One region of the Arthrobacter sp. DMZ02-1R genome, then DNA from elsewhere that is predicted to be linked to it. Evidence: riboswitches for the same ligand, from Rfam matches in the RefSeq annotation. Region 1 holds a riboswitch; each other region holds the start of a gene.
What was found. Region 1 has a riboswitch for cyclic di-AMP ahead of AC3ANQ_RS18210 (NlpC/P60 family protein). Riboswitches for the same ligand answer to the same signal wherever they lie in the genome.
Positions count from the first base shown of each region.

Region 2: another riboswitch for cyclic di-AMP. It lies ahead of AC3ANQ_RS01135 (hypothetical protein); the one in region 1 lies ahead of AC3ANQ_RS18210 (NlpC/P60 family protein).
Region 3: another riboswitch for cyclic di-AMP. It lies ahead of AC3ANQ_RS19790 (aggregation-promoting factor C-terminal-like domain-containing protein); the one in region 1 lies ahead of AC3ANQ_RS18210 (NlpC/P60 family protein).

Region 1 covers NZ_CM173230.1:3,833,980-3,837,244, reverse strand. Annotated here, with positions in the region: gene AC3ANQ_RS18220 (iron-dependent transcriptional repressor DtxR) at 1-427, shown strand, start outside; cyclic di-AMP (ydaO/yuaA leader) riboswitch at 553-764, shown strand; gene AC3ANQ_RS18215 (M23 family metallopeptidase) at 767-1,588, shown strand; cyclic di-AMP (ydaO/yuaA leader) riboswitch at 1,734-1,901, shown strand; gene AC3ANQ_RS18210 (NlpC/P60 family protein) at 1,907-2,659, shown strand; gene AC3ANQ_RS18205 (HNH endonuclease) at 2,997-3,265, shown strand, end outside.
Region 2 covers NZ_CM173230.1:246,775-250,039, forward strand. Annotated here, with positions in the region: gene AC3ANQ_RS01130 (PucR family transcriptional regulator) at 1-62, shown strand, start outside; gene AC3ANQ_RS01135 (hypothetical protein) at 205-1,359, opposite strand; cyclic di-AMP (ydaO/yuaA leader) riboswitch at 1,362-1,512, opposite strand; gene AC3ANQ_RS01140 (flavin-containing monooxygenase) at 1,655-2,731, opposite strand; gene AC3ANQ_RS01145 (TetR/AcrR family transcriptional regulator) at 2,804-3,265, shown strand, end outside.
Region 3 covers NZ_CM173230.1:4,164,719-4,167,983, forward strand. Annotated here, with positions in the region: gene AC3ANQ_RS19785 (sensor histidine kinase) at 1-956, shown strand, start outside; cyclic di-AMP (ydaO/yuaA leader) riboswitch at 1,120-1,292, shown strand; gene AC3ANQ_RS19790 (aggregation-promoting factor C-terminal-like domain-containing protein) at 1,295-2,023, shown strand; gene AC3ANQ_RS19795 (bifunctional glycosyltransferase family 2/GtrA family protein) at 2,158-3,265, shown strand, end outside.

The DNA.
Region 1 (3,265 bases):
CGGGCTGGACTGGGCCTATGTCCATGACGAAGCATGCCGCTGGGAACACGTTATGAGCGAGCGCGTTGAGCGGCGGCTCTATGAGCTCCTGGACCACCCCACGGAATCTCCCTACGGCAACCCCATTCCAGGACTCGAAGCCCTGGGCGGAGTTGCGTCTCACCCCTTTACGGATGGCGTGGTCAACCTTCTTGAAGCGATGAACGAATACTCACCGGACAACCGGGTCATTGTCAGCCGGTTGGCTGAACCGATCCAGGTGGAACCGGAGCTGTTGGTGCAGCTGGACGAAGGCGGAATCCGCCCCGGAGCCAGGGTTTCCCTGGAGCGTGTGGGGGAGTACATCTCCGTTCGCGTGCCCAATATCGACGGTGCCTTGGAGCTGCCGCCTGAGGTGGCCTCGCACGTGTTTGTCACGGTCTCATAGCGCTTTCGGCAAAGCGATCGGCAAAGATAACGGAATTATTACTGCGGGGGTTAATCCCCTATAGTTTACTACTGGCGCCGATACCAAAGCGTTACCTGATCCGAAGCCGAGTTCTGCCAGCGGATCAGGTGGATTAGTCCATTCACTGGCAGAAGCGGGGGAACCACCAGCGGCGGTCGAAAGACAGCCTTGGGGTGAAGTCCGCAGCGGATGTGCAACAAAGCGCAGGGCCTTTCCGGGGATCCCTCTGTGCTTCGCGCCCTCCACGCGGACCGGGTCCATGCACTCTCTGACCCGAATCCGACAGCTAACTTCGCAGGCTTGCCAGAGAGGAACACTTTGACCACGCAGAACACCAGGGGCCGCAGACGCGCGTCCGGTCCTACTGCTGAGCTGCGGACCATGCAGGTCGTTGCGCACGATCGGCCCCGCGATCCGCATCGCGAAGTGCGCCGGCGCAAGGGCCCCTTGCGGCAAATAGCCGATTTCGCCGCCGCGAGCGGTGCGGGACAGAAGGCCGGTGTGGCCCTCGCCGCCACGGGCCTCATCCTGACGGTGGCCATGCCGGGTACCGGCGCATTGACGGCCGCCGCGGAATCGAACCAGGCTTCCGCGGCTTCGGCGGGGACGCAGGCCGAGATTCCCGCTGCGGCCAATGCCACCATCGACTTCAGCCGAGCTGCCGTTTCCACTACGGCGGATCCTGATAGCAAACTCAAGCAGCTCCTGAGCGCGCAGTCGGTCGGCAGCATCAAGACGTCGTCCTCGAAGGGCACGCTGGGGGCTCCGCTGGACACCCTCACCACGGCCTCGCCGTTCGGCTACCGCGTGAACCCCATTACGGGAGGCCTAGGGGAGTTCCACCGTGGCCAGGACTTCGTGGCCCAGTGCGGCACCCAGGTACATGCGGCTGCGGCCGGCAAGGTCACGTTTGCGGGCTGGCACCCGTATGGCGGTGGAAACCGAATTGTGGTGGACCACGGCAACGGCCTGGAGACCACGTACAACCACTTGTCCTCGTTCAGCGTCCAGGTGGGCCAAACAGTCAACCGCGGCGACGTCGTCGCTTTGAGCGGCACCACTGGCGCCTCCACCGGCTGCCACCTCCATTTTGAAGTCATGGTCAACGGCGACGTCGTTGATCCCCTGGGCTGGCTGTAGCCAATCCGATGGACGTCTCTCGCATGCTTGTCACGCTCCGTGACCTGAATGTGACATTCAGCCAAAACTCCTGTAGCGTCTAACTCGCATCAACTTTTAGAGAGTTGATGCACTCGGGTGGATTGCCTAGCTCTGCCACTGCCTGAGGTTCCGTTCGCAAAACATCGTCTGGCAGAGGCGGGGGACCCACTTTTGGTCATCTTCATCGATGGCCTTGGGGTTAAGTCGCATTTGTTTCCTACCGGAAGCATTGCGGCCGGATGACTCCCATCCGAATCCGACAGCTTACCTCGCGGGCATAGGGAGAGGCCTCTTAACGTGTCTTCACGCACTACTCTTGCGCGCCACCGCGCCGCGGTCACCAAGACCAACTCGCTTGCCGTCATCGCTAAGACCGTCGGCAGCAACGCCGGTGGTGTAGGCCGTCAGGCAGCAGTTATCGCCGCTGCGTCCGGTCTGGTTCTCACTAGCGGTATCGCGGCCAACGCTGCCGAAACCAATGTCCCCCGCGAGTCCACTGCGACCTCCACCCTGGAAGTCCAGTCCATCGCCCAAGCCAGTATTGCGGCCGACTCCTCCGTCGCCATCAAGTACGAACGTCCGGCTGTTTCCACGGCGGCTGCTCCGGTTGTCGAAGCTCCGGTTGCCGTCCAGGAAGCTGTTGCCGCTCCCAAGGCCGCTACGGGCGCCGGAACGCTCTCTGTTTCCGCCGCTGTATCCCCCGCCGCGAAGGTTGCCAGCGGCAAGGGCGCAGCAATTGCGGCCGCAGCTTACGCGCAGCTTGGCGTTGCCCAGGACTGCACCGCCCTCGTTTCGAACTCCCTGGCCGCTGTTGGCATCAACTTCCACGGTTGGCCGGCAGACTACATGTCCCTCGGCCGCACGGTCAGTGCTGCTGAAGCACAGCCGGGTGACCTCGTTTACTACCAGAATGGCGGCATGGGCAAGGCCCACATCGCTGTTTACGTCGGTAACGGCATGGCCGTCCACGGCGGTTGGAACGGTGGCACCACTGCTTTGTACAGCGTGAACATCGGCTCCGGTCCGGTCTACATCCACGTTGGTGGCTAAATAGCTTCTGCTAAACAGTTTCACAAGAACATCCCCGCTGGTCCGCCCGCGGGGATGTTCTGTTTTAACCAGCATGTGCCACAACTTGTGACCACCGTCTGCTGAGGACGATTCCGTGCCCGCGGCAGCGTCAACAGCCGTTGCCCCCGGACAGTTGAAGGTTCCCGCCACGTGTCCGGTACATGAACTTTGCCCGACACAGTGCCGGATCCCACCCACGGATTCGTTGATCCGGCCTCCGCGTGTTTACTCTTGTGATGTCGATCCACAGCCCGTACATGCAGAGGGCAGCCGGCCCTCGCGCCCCTGACGGGTGCGGCCGTGAAGAGGTACGTGCATGCGCACACTCGTTCTGAATGCTGGATATGAACCGCTGGCGGTAGTAACCTTCCGCCGGGCGCTGGTCCTTGTGCTCACCGGAAAAGCGAGCGTAGTGGCAGAAGGCGACGAGCCTGTCGTCGGGCCACAGGAGATTCTCGGACGTCCCTCCGTGATTCTGCTCAATCGCTACATCCGGCCGAGGTACAACGCGATCACGGCGGTCACACGCCGCGGCGTCTTGCGCCGCGACGGTCACCGTTGCGCCTATTGCGGGAAAACAGCCCA
Region 2 (3,265 bases), 1.3 Mb from region 1:
TCCGGCTCGAACTCCATGCAACGCTCAAAGCGCGCCGCTGGGCGGGGCGCCCGCGGATTTGAGGTTGCGCCGGTTACCGCTTGAACGGCCTCAGCTGAAGGCTGCAGCGCCAGCGGTCCGGGCGTCGTTGGACTGATGCGGTCCGGGTGCTCCTGCAGCACCGCCCGTGCCACACGACGGAAGAGGTTCGATGCTGTCCCATCCTCACTGCAGGACCCCGCTTGCAGCGTCCAAAACCGAACCGAGATCCACGCCTGGTTGGGTGGGCTGCGGGGAAGCCGTCGGTGCGCTGCTCGGCTTCACTGGCGGCTTCGGCTTCGATTGACCAGGTGGCGTGTGCGAGTACGGGTCGGTCGGGGTGGGCGTCGGTGAGGGCGGGTCGGTGGGGGTCGGTGAGGACGGGTCGGTTGGGGCCGGGGTCGGGGTGACCGTGACCGGCGGAGCCGGGCTGGGAACCGGAGCAGGTTGAGCCGGCGTGGGAGCGGCCGGCACCGGAGCAAGGCTTGGGGGCAGCGCTGATGGGACTACAGAGGGAACCCGAATGGAGATTGATGGTGCCCCCGCGCTCGACGGCTTGACGGCGACGGGCGCTTGCTGCGGCCCTTGCGCTGGATCCGCCGTGGTCTGACCGGCCTTTGCGGCCGGGGCGTTTGCCGAGGGTGAAGCTGTTGCGTCGGGGGAGACGCTCGCCACAGTGGAAGGGACGTCGGGCTGTACGGAGCTTTGGCTGTCCGCGTCCTTGGCGCGGGTTTCCTGGCCGAAGAAGGGCAACTCAAGGGCATGGCCCAAGGATCCGGCGGTCAACAAGATGCCGAGGGCTCCGGCCACTACTGCCATTCGGTTGCTCATGGTCCGGATGGTCGCAGCCTTCTTCAGGACGGCATGGGGTTCGCGGTTGAACGACGATCCGGCGAAGGACGCCGGAGCGAAGCCTGCACGGGTAGCCGTTGGAAGGGCGGTTGTGGGTGCCTTCTGGGTTTCGGCGGGGGGTGCAACGGTCGGGATGGCCGTGGTGGCGGGTTCCGGTTCGGCGGGGGCCGCCGTCGTTGTTGCCACTATCGGGATGGCTGCGGTGGCTGGTTCCGGGGCGGTGGCGGGTTCCACCGTTGCGGGTGCCGCGGCCGGAAGGTTCGCGGTCTCGCTGGCTTGGGCTGCCCGCTTCCGCTCGGCCGCGCGGGCGGCCGCTCGCGTGGTGGGCGTCGTCGTCGGGTTCGTCGGGGTGGTGGGTGCCGGCGTCGAAATTTCGGAAGCCGGTTCAGGGACGAACGGTCCGCTGTCTTGGGCCCGACGGCGTCCGGTCGGTTTGGTGCGCTCGCGCGCCACTTGGGCACGGCGAGGCTGATCCATGGTTGGGGACATGGTGATTGCCTCTCAACGCCTCCGAGGTTAGCTGTCGGGTTCGGACGAGGCCGTCCGGCCGCGCATGGCGGCTTCACCCCAAGGACCTGTGGAGAAGTAGGCCCGGAGACTCTGGGTCCCCCGTCTCTGCCGCTAATCTAGCGGAATCCGGGTTGCGGCAGAGCTCGGCGTCAGCCCGGAAGCGACCCAGCTGGGGATTGGGTCGCCCCTCGACCGTACAACAGCCGGCCAGAAATGTCACATTTAGATAACGGGCCGGGCGACCGGTATTCCGCTGGGATTTTCGCCCAGCGATCTAGTCCCGCGACGCTCCAGCCTGCCCGGCGATGAGTCCGGCGACGTGTTCGGCGTCCCGGCCGACCCCACCCACGAGGCCCGAGGTCAGTCCGTATTGGAATGGCATGCCCACGAAGAACAGCCCCGGCAGTTGCTCCACGGCTCCCCGGCAGGTAAGCGGCCAGCCGTCCTCGTCCGCCGGAAGTCCTTGGATCCAGGCAAAGTGCGGTTGATAGCCGGTAGCCCAGATCACGGTGGAGACAGGGAGTGTTTGGCCATCGTCCAGGAGCGGCTGGCCCCCACGGGTGCCCGTCAGGCGTGGCAGGCGGGTGACTCCCGCGGCGTCGAGCTCTTTCGTGGACGCCCGGATCAGCGGCGCGCCGTGCTTGGTGAAGCCGACCGCAACTTTGCGGCCGATAGGAGTGGATCGGTTCATCACGTTGTGGATGAAGAGCCACCAAAGCCCCCCGGCGTATCGCGTCACAGGACCCGGAACGTGGAACGGGGGAGTTCCGGCGACGTAGGTGCGGTGGCTGGATGCGAGCTCCAGGGCAATTTCGACGCCGGATGTGCCGGAGCCGACCACCAGGACATCTCCGGGCGGAACCGAGTCCGGGTTGGCGTACCCCGCGCCGTGCAGTTGGTGAATGCCCGGGTCCAAGGCCTCTGCGAAGGCTGGAATCCTTGGGCGGGCATTCGGGCCTGTTGCAACAACCACGTTCTTGGCCAGGATCGGTCCGGAGCTTGACTGGACTCGGTATCGCCCGTCGTCGCGCTCGATTCCGGTCACCTGGACGCCATGACGCACCGGGAGGTTCCAGTTACCGGCGTACGCCTCGAGGTATTCGGCCATGGCGTCTTTGCTGGGAAAGGTGCCCCGGTTGGCGGGGAAGGGCAGGCCGGGCAGGGAGTCGTGCTGCGCAGGGGTGAAGAGCCGCAAGGAATCCCAGCGGTTCCGCCACACATCGCCTGTGCGGGCATGTGAATCCAGGATGAGGAAGTCTTGCCCTTGTTTCTTCAGATGGAATCCGGTGGCGAGCCCGGCCTGTCCGGCGCCGATAACCGCGGTGTCTACTTGCTCAACGTTCATGTCCATCGCGAAGCCTCCTGAGGTGTGCCAGCTTGACTAGAATAGCATTCTAGTCATTGGAATGCTATTCTTTTTTTCGTGGAGATTCGGCATAACGACAGGCGGGTGGCTCAAGCTGTCGCCACCAAAGCTGCGGTGGTCGAGGCCGCCAAGGAACTGTTTCTGAGCAGGGGATACGTGGCCACCACTATCGGGGCAGTTGCCGAGCAGGCTGGCGTGGCTATCCAGACCATTTACAACTCGGTGGGCAACAAGGCGGCGCTACTCTCGGCCGTGGTCGACGCTACGGCTGCCGGTCCGGAGGCGCCCCGCTCCGTTCCGGAAACCATGCGCGAGCGGACAGCCGCAGCCGTCGACGCAGGCGCGGTCATTGAATTGTTGGCTGACTGGTTCTCCGAAGTGCACCCACGGAGCAGCGAATTGTTCAGCGTCATGAGGCAGGCATCCGCCGTCGACGCTGAAGCGGCCAAAGTGCTGAGGGACCGGGCAGAGCTCCGGCTACGGAACTACGCCGAAGCGGCTGACGCGCTCCGGCAACGC
Region 3 (3,265 bases), 330 kb from region 1:
GGACCATGGTGCTGGTGTCCTTGGGCGGGCTGGTGCTCATTGGACTCGCGGGAACCGTGCTGATCCGCCGCACCATGCGTCCCCTGGAGCAGCTCTCAGACGTCGCTACCAAAGTGTCGAAGCTTCCGCTCGACGCCGGCGAGGTGGCTCTCGCGGTGCGCGTTCCGGCGTCGGCGGCCCACCCCGGCACCGAGGTGGGCAGCGTCGGTCATGCTTTGAACCTCATGCTGGACAACGTCTCCAGCGCGTTGGAGGCACGCCAGCAAAGCGAAACCAAGGTGCGCCAGTTCGTGGCCGATGCCTCGCACGAGCTGCGGACGCCGCTGACGGCGATCCGCGGCTACACCGAGCTGTTGCGCATGACGGAGACGTTCACCGAGGACGGCCGCAAGTCGCTGGGTCGCGTGCAAAGCCAGTCCGAACGGATGACCACCCTCGTAGAGGACCTCCTTCTCTTGGCACGGCTGGACGAAGGAAAGGCACCCGAGTTCACCGATGTGGACCTCACGCAGTTGGTGATCGAGACCGTGAGCGACGAGAAAGTCATGGCCCCCGAGCACATCTGGCAGCTCAAGCTCCCCGATGAGCCCCTTACGGTCCGCGGCGACACTACGCAGCTCCACCAGGTCTTGGCCAATCTGCTCTCCAATGCCCGCAAGCACACGGAGGCTGGAACCACCGTGGTCACTGGAGTCATGCGCTCGGCCGATGGAAGCGCCGTGGTCACCGTGACCGATAACGGGCCTGGCATTCCGCCTGAATTCCAAGGCAGGATCTTCTCGCGTTTTGCCCGTGCCGACGCCGCCCGTTCCGGTTCCGAGGGCACGTCCGGGCTCGGCCTGTCAATCGTGGAATCGATCGTTCAGGCCCATGGAGGCACCGTCGAGGTGGCCTCGCGTCCCGGCCGGACGGAGTTTGCCGTGAGGCTTCCAGCGCTCAGAACCGCGGCGGCCTGAAGTCCGCCGAGAAGATCACGACGCCGGAGCGCGGCTAGCGCAAGTCGGCGCACCGGCGTCGTGATCTCCGTTACCTAAATGTGACTTAACCGGAGCCCTCCTGTACCGTCGAATGGGTGCGCGGGATCATTCCGGCCACCGCCGGGTAGGCGCCGAGCTCTGCCACTCCCCGGTGCCCAAACTCCAGGCAGAGACGGGGGACCCAGGTCTCCGGGCAAACGCTCATGTTGAGCCAGCCCTAGGGGTGAAGCCGTACCGCCACGATTCTCAGTGGCCACGGCCGGATGACCTCATCCGAATCCGACAGCTAACTCCGCAGGCGTCGAGAGGCAATCACCATGTCTGGTTCCAAGAATCAGTCGCGCCCTGTTGCGCGCCACCGCGGCGAAACTGCCCGGAGAAACAAGTCACGTTCCACCCTGAGGCGAGCCGCCGCAAACCTCGGCACCAGCCAGCGCATGGCAGTTGTTGCCGGCGTCGTTGCTGTGTTCCTCGGGGCAGGCGCCGCCACCCAGGCCGCCGGACAAGCCATCAACGCCCAGGACATGAGCCAGACGTCCGAATCGCGCGCCGTCGTAGAGCAAAGCGCGACGCCGTCCGCCACCGCCACGCCGTCGGCGAGCGAAAGTGCTAAGCCAAGCACCGCTCCGACGCAGGCACCCGCTCCCGCTCCTGCCGCCGTCGCACCCCAGGCTGCGGCACCGGCCGCTCCCGTGGCACCTCCCGCTCCGGCAGCCCCGGCTGCGCCAGTTGCCGTCGATGACCCCGCCGGCGCCCAGGCCTACGCCGCGAGCATGCTTTCCTCCTACGGGTGGGGCCAGGGCGAAATGTCCTCCTTGATGACCCTGTGGAACAAGGAATCCGATTGGCGGACCACTGCTACCAACTCCTCGAGCGGCGCTTTCGGCATTGCGCAGTCCCTGCCGGGCGAAAAGATGTCCTCCGAGGGCGCGGATTGGCGGACCAACTACCAGACCCAGATCCGCTGGGGCCTGAACTACATCAAGGAACGCTACGGATCCCCGTCTGCGGCCTGGGCGTTCCATTTGGCCCACAACTGGTACTAAACGCACAACGTACGCAGAGGTCCGTCCCTTCAGGGAACGGACCTCTACTGCGTTAATCAGGTCTCCCCCACATCCACAGCCGCGTCACAGGTTCCGCCTAAAGCACTCATATTCGGCGGCGGCACTCTGGATACATGACGCTCATCGAATCCACCACAGGAACCCTGAAGGACCCCGCGGTGGTGCCGCCGGGCCTCCCGATCCAACCCAGGACCCCTATTCAAGGCAGCACTGCCCTTCAATACAGCTCAGTGCGGCGCACCCCCGTGGACATCCACACCACCGTCCCCGTCCTCGATGTCACAATCCCCGTCTTCAACGAGGAGTGCGACCTCGAAGAGTGCCTGCGCCGGCTTCACGGCCATTTGCGCGAATCTTTCCCGCACGGCTTCCGCATCACCGTGGCCGACAACGCCAGCACGGACAGCACCCTGAAAATCGCTGAACGGCTGGCCAGGGAATTGCCGGAGCTCGTGGTGGTCCATCTTGAGGAGAAGGGACGCGGCAACGCGTTGCGCAAGGTGTGGCTCGCATCGCCGTCGCCCGTTCTGGCCTACATGGACGTGGATCTGTCCACGGATCTCGCCGCGCTTGCGCCCCTTTTGGCGCCACTGATCTCCGGCCATTCGGATCTCGCCATCGGCACAAGGCTGACCCGCAACTCCCGGGTTGTCCGCGGCCCCAAGCGCGAATTCATCTCGCGCAGCTACAACCTGATGCTGCACTCGTTCATGGGTGCCCGCTTCAGTGATGCCCAGTGCGGCTTCAAAGCGATCCGGGCCGACGTTGCCCAGCAGATCCTCCCCCACACCATGGACAACTCGTGGTTCTTCGACACCGAACTTTTGGTCCTCGCGGAACGCTGCGGCCTTAGGGTCCACGAAGTGCCCGTGGACTGGATCGACGATCCCAATTCCAGCGTCGACGTGATGCGCACCGCCCTGGCCGACATCCGCGGCATGGCCCGGCTCACGCGGGACCTCGTCTCCGGACGTATCCCCATCCCGGAACTGCGCGCAGCCCTTGCCCGCGGCCCGCTCCCGGCATCGTCCCGTACCGCAGAACAGAACCCGCGCAGCAGCCTGTTCGGGCAACTGGTCCGGTTCGCCGCGATCGGTGCTGCATCAACCCTCGCCTATGTGCTCATCTTCTTGTTCTGCCGCGGTTTCATGGACCCCCAGCTGGCCAACTTCCTGGCACTCCTCATCACGGCCATCGCCAACACCGGCGCCAACCGGCGCT